DNA from 2 places in the Aquabacterium sp. A3 genome. Region 2 is predicted to be linked to the other one. Evidence: predicted binding sites of a transcription regulator. Region 2 holds the regulator's gene; the other holds the start of a gene.
The links. Region 2 encodes FNR, which switches genes on or off when oxygen is low (the NO sensors DNR and NnrR bind a similar motif). Its sites were predicted from a motif close to TTGATNNNNATCAA; they were not measured.

Region 1 (5,219 bases), on a different contig from region 2:
GTTCAACACGGCGTGCAACTCACGCCTTGCCGAACCAGATTTGACGCCCCATTGAGCCAGTTGGCCGTCGACGTGCATGCGCGCCATGCCGTAGACGGCACTGCGCAACATCAGCGCGAGGCGCTCAGGTGGTACATCCGCCTGAAGGCTGCCCTCGCGCTGCGCCATTTCCACCAGTGACACGGTTCGTGAGCGCACCTCGTTGAAGTGAGCGTGCAGGCTGGGCGACGCATTGAAATCGTAGAGGCGCCGAGCCGATACCAGACGAAATGAGGTGGGGTGTTCCAGCGCCCAACTCAGGAAGCTGTTTCCCATGGTGCGCAGGCGCTCGATCGCCGCTGGTGGCGACCGATGCTGATCGCGCTCGACCATCAAGCGCAGGCGCACGGTGGCCTCTTCCGCGATGGCGGCCATCAAGGACGCATGGTCTGCAAAGTGCCGAAAGGGTGCGCCCGAAGAGACACCGATGCGCCGCGCCACCTCCCGCAGACTGACCTGCTCGTCTCCAGTTTCTTCGGCCAGCGCCAGGGCCGTGTCGATCACGGCCTGGCGCAGGTTGCCATGGTGGTAGTGGGTGCGGTTTGGAGGGGATGCAGGCGTCATGGCTTGAGGCATTGGTGATGTACAAAAAGCACTTCAATGTAAGCAGTGCGTATTTTGGCTTCACCGCATCGCGTTGTCGCATCAGCATGGCGGCCATCACCACTCCCCAAGACGGCCATGCTGGATTCCAACACTTCATCAGCGGCTCTGGCGCTGCGAACAACGTCGCCCTGGCGCGTATGGATCTGGGGCTCAGTGGCCCTGGCGGTCTTGAGCGCCTTGATGTTGTTGAGTCAACCGGACGCGGACGGGGCGCGGCGGCTTGTCCGCGTGACGGCGCGACTGTCTTTGCCGCTGTTTCTGCTGGCCTTCGTGGCATCGGCATGCTGGCGTTGGTGGCCAGGTACGCTCAGCGCAGCGTTGATGTTGCACCGTCGCCAGGTAGGGCTGTTGTTTGCTACATCGCATGCCTGTCACGCTGTGGGTATTCTCTGCCTGTGGATTTGGGCAGAGCCTGCGCTGTGGTCACACCTGACGCCGCTGCTCAGTCGATGGATCGGTGGCGCGGGCTATGTGGCGGTCGTGCTGATGGCAGCGACCTCGTTTGATCCTGCGGTGCAGTGGATGGGCCGGGCACGATGGGTGCTTCTACACCGCCTCTGTGCCTATGTGATCTGGACGGTGTTCGTGCTGTCATGCCTGAAGCGCGTAGGGGCAGCGCCGGTCTATGCCTTGCCCTTGGTCTTGTTGCTGGGCGCGATGCTGCTGCGAGTGTGGCCGCAGCGATCTGCTGCACCGCTCAGCCAGCGCCTCTGAGCGAGGCGTCGATGCCTCTGTCGTTGGCCTTGCAGGTTTGTCGAGACGAGCGGCCGCGCCTGCGCTGTCTATACTGTGCCGAACAGGAGTTTCGTTCCCATGCAATCCAACGCCAAGATTTTTGTGGCCGGCCACCGAGGCATGGTGGGCAGCGCCCTCGTGCGTCGCCTGCAGTCTGCCGGCTACAGCAACGTCATCACCCGCAGCCGCCAAGAGCTTGATCTGCTCAGCCAGCAGGCCGTGCATGAGTTTCTGCAGTCAGAAAAGCCGGATTACCTGTTCATCGCCGCCGCCAAGGTGGGGGGCATCCAGGCCAACAACACCTACCGGGCCGATTTTCTGTACCAAAACCTGGTGATCGAGGCCAACTTGATCCACGGTGCCCACCTGGCGGGCGTGCAGCGGCTGATGTTTCTGGGCTCCAGCTGCATCTACCCCAAGCTGGCGCCCCAGCCCCTGAAGGAAGAGTACCTGCTCACCGGCCCGCTCGAGCCCACCAACGAGCCCTACGCCATCGCCAAGATCGCGGGCATCAAGCTGGCCGAGGCCTACAACCACCAGTACGGGCGCCAGTACACCAGCGCCATGCCCACCAACCTGTACGGCCCCAACGACAATTACGACCTCAACAACAGCCACGTGCTGCCGGCCCTGATCCGCAAGGCGCACGAGGCCAAGCAGCGGGGCGACAGCGAGCTGGTGGTCTGGGGCACGGGCACGCCGCTGCGCGAGTTCCTGCACGCCGACGACCTGGCCGATGCCTGCGTGTTCTTGATGGAAAAGGGCTTTGACGGTCCGTTGATCAACGTGGGCTGTGGCAGCGACGTGTCGATCCGCGAACTGGCCGAGCTGGTGGTGAAGGTGGTGGGCTTTGAAGGCCGCCTCACCTTCGACACCAGCAAGCCCGATGGCACGCCCCGCAAGCTGATGGACGTGGGGCAACTCACGTCACTGGGCTGGACGCCCCGCATCGGGCTGGAAGAAGGCATCGGCCTGGCCTACCAGGACTTCCTCAAGCGTTACACCTGAGGCGGCCTTGTTCACTGGGCGCGACCCTCGCGCACCAGCCGGTCATGTTCTTCCACATCGGCCTTCACGTGGCGGGCCACATACCAGCCGATGTAGCCCAGCATCACGAACATGAAGGCAATGACGGCCAGGCTCATCAGACCGTAGTCGGTGGTGAAGAAGTCGATCCAGGCTTGCATGATGTGCTCCGTTCTTGTCTGAATTGAGTGCCCCAAGGGGTATGTTCATCAGACGCCTTTTTCGGGGCGGTTGCCATGACCCAGGTCAATTCAGAATGACAATCGGCGCATGAGCGTGCGTCTAGTCATTTCGATCCTGGTGGCCACCCTGTTGTCGGTGGTGTCGGCCATGGCCGCCGAGGCGCCTCGGGGTGAGTCCCCGCGCGACGGGGCGTCACAGCGTCCGCGCATTGGCCTGGTGCTCTCTGGTGGCGGTGCCCGTGGCCTGGCCCACGTCGGGGTGCTCAAGGTGCTTGAGCGCGAGCGCATCCCGGTGGACGTCATCGCAGGCACCTCCATGGGGGCCATCGTGGGCGGGCTGTATGCCAGCGGCCTGAGCGCCGCGCAGATCGAAGCCGAGGTCAAGCGGCTGGACTGGGGCAATGTGTTCGCCAGCCGGGTGGATCGTCCCGAGTTGTCTCAGCGGCGCAAAGAGCAGGATTTCGAGGTCTCGCCCCTGATCGAGGTGGGCGTGGGGGCCGATGGCCTGAAGGCCCCGCTGGGCTCGCTGTCCAGCCGGGTGCTGGAGTCGCACCTGCGCCGCCTGACCTTGCCGGCCAGCCAGACCTCGCACTTTGATCGCTTGCCGATCCCGTTTCGCGCCGTGGCCACCGACATGGAAACCGGCCAGCCGGTGGTGATCGAGCAGGGCGACCTGGCCACCGCCTTGCGCAGCTCCATGTCCGTGCCCGGCATTTTTGCCCCGGTGGAGGTTCAAGGGCGCATCCTGGGGGACGGTGGCCTGGTCAACAACACCCCGGTGGATGTGGCCCGGGCCATGGGGGCCGACCGGCTCATCGTGGTCAACGTGGGCACCCCGCTCGCTCCACGCGATACCTTGTCCACGCTCACGGGGGTGACCGCCCAGATGATCAACATCCTCACGGAGCAAAACGTCCAGCGCAGCCTGGCCACGCTGACGCCGCAGGATGTCTTGATCACACCGCAACTGCAAGGGCTGACCTCGGCCGATTTCAGCCGCGCGGTCGAGTTCGTGGAGCTGGGCGAAACGCAGGCCGACGCCATGGTGCTGCGCTTTCAGGACCTGCGCCTGTCAGAGGCCGATTACGCCGCCTGGCGTACAGGCCATCAGTTGCGAGCACCAGCGCCGCAAGAACTGCGTTTTGTGCGCTTTGAAGGCTCCGAGCTGACGCACCCCCAGGCCCGCTCTGACATCCTGCGCTCGCAACCCGGACATGCTTTCAGCGTGGCGGATGCCGAGCGCGACCTGGTCACCCTGGCGGCCACGGGCGATTACCTGCGCACCGACTACCGGCTCGAGCCCGCACCCGATGGAGGACAAGGCCTCGTCTTCATTCTGCAAGACAAGCCCTGGGGGCCCAACTACCTGCAGATGGGGCTTGATTTCAGCGCCGACAACCGTGGGCGCAGCACCTTCGACGTCAAGGTGGTGCACACCCGGCATTGGGCCGACCGCAGCGGCAGCGAATGGCGCAACTTTGCCCGCATCGGTTCGTCACCAGCGCTGTCCACCGAGTGGTGGAGCCCCTGGACGCTCCAGCTGCCAGACGGCCTCAGCGCCTTCTGGTCGGCATCGGCCGCCACGCAGCGCCACACGGTGGACTACCACCTCAATCCGGACGATGACCTGGCCGCCACGGTGCGCCGTCAGCGCAGCGAGCTGGCCCTGGACCTGGGCCTGAACTGGCGCGAGCTGGGCGAATGGCGCCTGGGCTGGGTCAGCCAGAACCTGCGCGACGACCCACGCATCGTGTCATCGGCGCTGTCCGAGGCCAGTGCCTCGGGTGGGCCTGACGTGCAGCGCTGGAAAGAGCAAGGCTGGCGTTTGCGCGCCGTGTTTGACCAACTGGACCACGCCTTCTTCCCGCTCAAGGGCTGGCGGGTGGATGGGCAATGGTTTCATGGGCACCTGAGCGACCGCGGCTCTGCACCGATTGATGAAGGCACGCTGCGTTTGATCAGCCTGCAGGGCCAAACTGTTCACACCTGGGGCAGACACACCTGGAGCCTGCTCGGGCGTGTGTCGCTCAGCGATGGTCCGCAGCCGACCATCGACCGCTATGGCCTGGGCGGCTTCCAGCAGATCTCGGGTTATGCGCCATTTCAGATCAGTGGGCCGCAGGTGGCCCTGGCGCGCCTGGGTTACCGCATTCGCCTCACCGACATGAGCCTCACCCGGGGCACCTACCTGGGCGCCAGCCTGGAGGCCGGCAACGCCTGGCAGCAACGCGAAGAAGTGGGCGAGGGCCGCCTGAAGCTGGGCGGCAGCCTGTACATCGGTGCCGACACGGCGATCGGCCCCGTGTATGGGGCCCTGGGGTACAGCCCGGCGCGCGGCAGCACCTTGATGCTGTTCGTGGGCCGGCCTTGAGCCGGCCTTGAGCACGGGTCTCAGACCCGGCTCAGCGCCTGTCCCACCGTGCTGCGCAGGTGCTCCATCAGGTGCGGGCCGATCTGCTTGAGCGGCAGCACTTCTTGCACGGCCCCGGCCGCAATCGCCTCACGTGGCATGCCGAACACCACGCAGCTGGCCTCGTCCTGCGCCACGCAATAAGCGCCCGCATCCTTCATCTCGCGCATGGCCTTGGCGCCGTCGGCGCCCATGCCGGTCAGCATGATGCCGATGGCGTT
Region 2 (5,219 bases):
GTGATGTCATGACCGACACGACTGCATCCCCACCTCCCGCCGCCTCACCAGAACAACGAGAAGTTCGACGCGAGCAGGTCATTTCCCTTTACAAGAAAAGTGAAACCATCTACGCCCGGGCGGTGGATGGCTGGTTTGCCAAGTGGCGCTGGGCGCTGGTGTGGCTGACCCAACTGGTCTTTTATGGAACCCCCTGGTTGTACTGGAACGAGCGTCAGGCGGTGCTCTTTGATCTGGGCTCTCGGCGCTTCTACATCTTCAACCTGGTGCTGTATCCGCAAGACTTCATTTACCTGACGGCACTCCTGGTGATCTCGGCTTACGGCCTGTTCCTGTTCACGGCCGTGGCCGGGCGGCTGTGGTGTGGGTATGCGTGCCCGCAATCGGTCTACACCGAGATCTTCATGTGGATCGAACGCAAGTTCGAAGGTGACCGCATGAAGCGCATGAAGCTGGACAAGGGGCCCTGGACCTTTGAAAAGCTCTGGCGCAAGGGCGGCAAGCAACTCGCATGGATCGCCGTGGCCTTGTGGACGGGCTACACCTTCGTGGGCTACTTCACGCCGATTCGTGAGTTGGGTGCCTCGGTGCTGGCACTGGGCCTGGGCCCCTGGGAGACCTTCTGGGTGCTGTTTTACGGTTTTGCCACCTACGGCAATGCCGGTTTCATGCGTGAGCAGGTCTGCAAGTACATGTGTCCGTATGCGCGCTTCCAAAGCGCCATGTTCGACCGCGACACGCTCATCATCAGCTACGACCCCAAGCGTGGCGAGCCGCGTGGCGCCAAGTCCCGCAAGGCGGCCGCCAGTGGCCAGGCCAAGGGCGATTGCATCGACTGCACACTGTGTGTTCAGGTGTGTCCCACTGGCATCGACATCCGCAATGGCCTGCAGTATGAGTGCATCGGCTGTGCTGCATGCATTGACGTTTGCGATGGTGTGATGGACAAGATGGGCACGCCCCGTGGCCTGATTCGCTACACCACGCAAAATGCCATGGACCAGGGGTGGGACTCGTCCCAGATGTGGTCTCGGGTGGCGCGGCCTCGTGTGTTGCTGTACACCGCGATCCTGGTGGCGGTGGTGGGCGCCTTCATGTACAGCCTGTACACCCGCCCCCCATTCCGCGTTGACATCGTCAAGGACCGTGGGGCGCTGGCGCGCATCGTGGACGATGGCTATGTCGAGAACGTGTACCGCGTGCAGGTGATGAACGCCTCTGAAACCGTTCAGCGCTACCGCGTGGGCGTCGAGCAATTGCCCCAGGCCGAGGTCGAGGGCGGGCAAGATATCGTGCTGGGCCCGGCCGAGGCGCGCTGGGTGCCGGTGTCGGTGCGCATCCCGCCCGATACGGCGGCGCGTCTGGGCAGCGGCAGCATGGGCATGACCATCGTGGTCGAGCGCATGCGCCACGGCGTTGACGCCCAGCTGGACGTCAGAGAAAAATCCACCTTCATGATTCCTCGTTGAGACGGAGCAACCATCCCATGGCCCAATCTGCACCTGGTAACAACGCCCAGTCTGCGCCCGTGAGCAACCCGCCCTGGTGGCGCCTGCCCATCGTCTGGCTGGTCATCGGCGGCCCCGCTCTGGTGGTGGTGGCCGGCCTCACCACCGTGGTCATCGCCGTGCGCAACGTCGACCCCGTGCTGGACACTTCTGCCGGCCAGGTTCACTCGGCCAAAGAGTTGCCCGCGCACAAAGCGCGCAACCATGCCGCCGACCCCACCAGGGCTGTGCTGGACGCGAATTGAGCCCGATCAAGGGGGTAAGCCTGCGGGCCTGAGGCCCTGGGGTTTGTCCTCGTGGCACGGGGCGCTCGCTGGGACAACATGGCTCATGCACCACATCGTGGTGGAGGAGTGCCAGATGACACATCGTCCGGTCGTGCTTGCGCAAATCCTGTGGCCGTCGTTCTTGGCTGCAGGCGTGCTTGAAATGCTGGTGTTCTCGGTGGTGGATCCCAGCCACGTCAGCCTGGGTGGCTGGCAGCCCGAGGTCAACACCATTTACAGCCTCAGCTTCCTGGTGTTCTGGGTCGTGACGGCTGGTTCAGCCGGTTTGTCGTGGTGGATGCGCAAAGCGCCTGCGGCGATCGGCGCACAGCGCCGCAGCAAGCGCATGCGGCGCGAGGCCGCCCTGACTCGCCACGCGCACGGTTAAGGCCACAGCCCAACATCATCCTGCCAAGCATGCACGGCGCGCATCACGCGCGCCGCTGTTGGATCAGCAACGTGCGTTGTTGACCAGTGCCTTCAATCCGTCTTCATTGATGATGCGGATGTCGCGCTGCTTGACCTCCAGGAAGCCCTCTTCCTGGAATTTCGAGAACGTGCGGCTCACGGTTTCCAGCTTCAGACCCAGGTAGCTGCCGATTTCTTCGCGTGTCATGCGCAGCACCAGCGCAGATGCCGAGAAGCCCCGTGCATGCAGGCGCTGCGTGAGGTTCAGCAAAAAGGCGGCCAGGCGTTCTTCAGCCCGCATGCTGCCCAGCAGCAGCATCACGCCATGATCACGAACAATCTCGCGGCTCATGATCTTGTGGAATTGGTGCTGCAGGTCCGAGACCTCGCGCGACAGCTCTTCCAGCTGAGAAAACGGAATCACGCAAACCTGCGAGTCTTCCAATGCCACCGCATCGCAGGCGTGCCGGTCGGTGCTGATGCCGTCCAGGCCCAGCAACTCGCCTGCCATCTGAAACCCCGTCACCTGATCCCGGCCGTCTTCAGCCGAGATCCGGGTTTTGAAGAAACCGGTGCGCACCGCATACAAAGAGCGGAATGGGTCGCCCGTGTGGAACAGTGCTTCACCGCGCTTGACCATCTTGCGCGACGCCACCAAGTCATCCAGGTGGTTCAACTGGTTTTGGGTCAGGCCCACAGGCAGGCACAACTCACGAAGGTTGCAGCTGGAGCACGCGACCTTGAAGGAATCAAGTCTCATGGGCTTTGATTGTGACGCACAACCAGCGTTTTGCGAAACACGACCCGGCAGTCCGCAGGGGCTGTCATCACCAGGTGCGGTGGGGGTGATGGAAATGGATGGGCTGGGTTGAAACATGAGCGACCTCAATGGTTTGCTGAATTGTTGCCGTTGACTGGCGACGGACCTTGAGCCAGATCAACCCTGGGTAGCTTCGCGCTGGCAAAGTGCCTGCATGAACCACACTGCACAGAACCACGCGCCTGCTCAGGCCGTGGTGCATGTCACTTCCGACATGCTGACCCGCCTGGACGTCAGCGGGCCGCGTTACACCTCTTACCCCACCGCAGACCGGTTTGTGGAGGCCTATGGCGCTGCACAGTACGCTCAGGCCTTGCATCAGCGCGGCAGCGGTGGCGGCGCCATCGCCGGACCGGCCAATCCGCTGTCGGTGTATGTGCACATCCCGTTTTGCGAATCGGTTTGCTACTACTGTGCGTGCAACAAGATCATCACCCGACACCATGAGCGGGCGCAGCCTTACCTGGCTGCCTTGAAGCAGGAAATCGAGTTGGTGAGGCAGCAGTTGGGGCCTCGGCAAGCGGTGTCACAGCTGCATTTTGGCGGCGGCAGCCCCACGTTCTTGTCCAATGACGAACTGAACGACCTGATGCAGGTGCTCAAGGAGGCGTTCCGTTTTGTGCCGGGTGGCGAATACGCCATCGAGGTGGACCCACGCACCGTGGACGGGCCACGCCTGGCCGCGCTGGCCGAGATGGGCTTCAATCGCCTCAGCCTGGGGGTGCAAGACTTTGACCCGGACGTTCAGAAGGCGGTGCACCGTGTTCAGCCCTTCGCGTCGGTCCAGGCGCTGATGGAGCAGGCGCGCACTTTGGGGTTCGAGTCCATCAACACCGATCTGATCTACGGCTTGCCCAAGCAGAATCTGGTGGGCTTTCGTCGCACGCTGGAACAACTGGCGTCATTGAGGCCCGATCGCGTGGCCTTGTACGGCTACGCGCACCTGCCTCAGAGGTTCAAGCCCCAGCGCCGCATCGACGCCGCAGACCTGCCCCCGGCGCAGGACAAAGTCGCCATGCTGGCCATGGCCATCGACGTGTTGCGTGAGGCCGGCTACGACTACATCGGCATGGATCACTTCGCGCTTCACCATGACAGCCTGTCGGTGGCCAAGCGCCAGGGGCGACTGCACCGCAACTTTCAAGGCTACAGCACCCACGCCGACAGCGACCTGATTGGTCTGGGTGTATCGGCCATCGGGCGGGTAGGGGCCCACTACAGCCAGAACGCCAAGACCCTGGAGGACTACACCGATGCCTTGTCGCGCGGTGAGTTGCCCATCGACCGTGGCCTGGTGCTCAGCCGCGACGATCTGGTTCGTCGTGCGGTCATCATGGCGGTGATGTGCCAGGGCAGGGTGGACATCGAATCCATTGAGCTGGCGTACCTGATTGATTTCAGGCAATACTTCGCGGCTGAATTGCGTCAACTGGAGCCGCTCGTCGAGATGGGGTTGGTGCAACTGGAGTCAGACGGTGTGCGTGTCACGCCCTTGGGGTGGTACTTTGTGCGGGCGATCGCCATGGTGTTCGACCGCTATTTGCAAGCCGACCGTACCGCTGGTCGCTTCTCTCGGATCATCTGAGCGCTTCAACGCGCTCAATCGCAGGGTGCCGTCATGTTGACCGGCCTGTTGCTGTCTGCATTTCTGATGGGCCTGGGTGGCATGGCCCACTGCGCGGCGATGTGTGGCATGGCCTGTTCGGTGGCCTTGCCGAGGGGGGTGCCCCTGATGGCCCTGCTGGGCCGCAGCCTGGGTTATGCCGCGCTGGGCGCCATGGCGGCCGCCAGTGCGGGCGTGATCGCGCAGTTGGGGCGTGAGGTGGCCTTCCTGCAACCGTTCTGGATCATGTTGCTGGCGGCGGCCGTGGTGCTGGGCTTGTGGCTGGCGTTCACGGGCCGCATGCCGGCGATGCTGGACCATTGGGGCCTGGGGGTTTACCGGCGCGCGCGCGCCCGCTGGCAGGCCTGGGCAGCCGCGCACGCCGGCGCATGGTGGCAACCCGCATGGCCATTGCTGGCTGGTGCGCTGTGGGCGTTTTTGCCCTGTGCGCTGCTGTACGGTGCCTTGATGCTGGCAGCACTGGCGCCCGATGCAGCGGGTGGTGCCGCAGTCATGTTGGTGTTCTCTGTGCCCAGCGCCTTCGGTGTGTGGGCCGCCCCCTGGGTCTTGGGCCGTTTGCTCCGGCGCTCGGCGTCGTCCACCGGCGCGGCGCC

Region 1: a site for FNR is predicted at 2,643-2,656, ahead of WNB94_RS05730 (DUF3149 domain-containing protein). Genes of this name have one in related genera too.

Annotation. Positions count from the first base shown of each region.
Region 1 covers NZ_JBBPEV010000001.1:1,295,998-1,301,216, reverse strand. The annotation lists gene WNB94_RS05745 (TetR/AcrR family transcriptional regulator) at 1-603, opposite strand, end outside; gene WNB94_RS05740 (hypothetical protein) at 721-1,359, shown strand; gene fcl (GDP-L-fucose synthase) at 1,459-2,388, shown strand; gene WNB94_RS05730 (DUF3149 domain-containing protein) at 2,400-2,567, opposite strand; gene WNB94_RS05725 (patatin-like phospholipase family protein) at 2,677-4,959, shown strand; gene WNB94_RS05720 (protein-glutamate methylesterase/protein-glutamine glutaminase) at 4,980-5,219, opposite strand, start outside.
Region 2 covers NZ_JBBPEV010000005.1:176,521-181,739, reverse strand. The annotation lists gene ccoG (cytochrome c oxidase accessory protein CcoG) at 1-1,469, shown strand, start outside; gene WNB94_RS15380 (nitrogen fixation protein FixH) at 1,487-1,753, shown strand; gene WNB94_RS15375 (hypothetical protein) at 1,869-2,162, shown strand; gene fnr (fumarate/nitrate reduction transcriptional regulator Fnr) at 2,226-2,942, opposite strand; gene hemN (oxygen-independent coproporphyrinogen III oxidase) at 3,196-4,587, shown strand; gene WNB94_RS15360 (urease accessory protein UreH domain-containing protein) at 4,621-5,219, shown strand, end outside.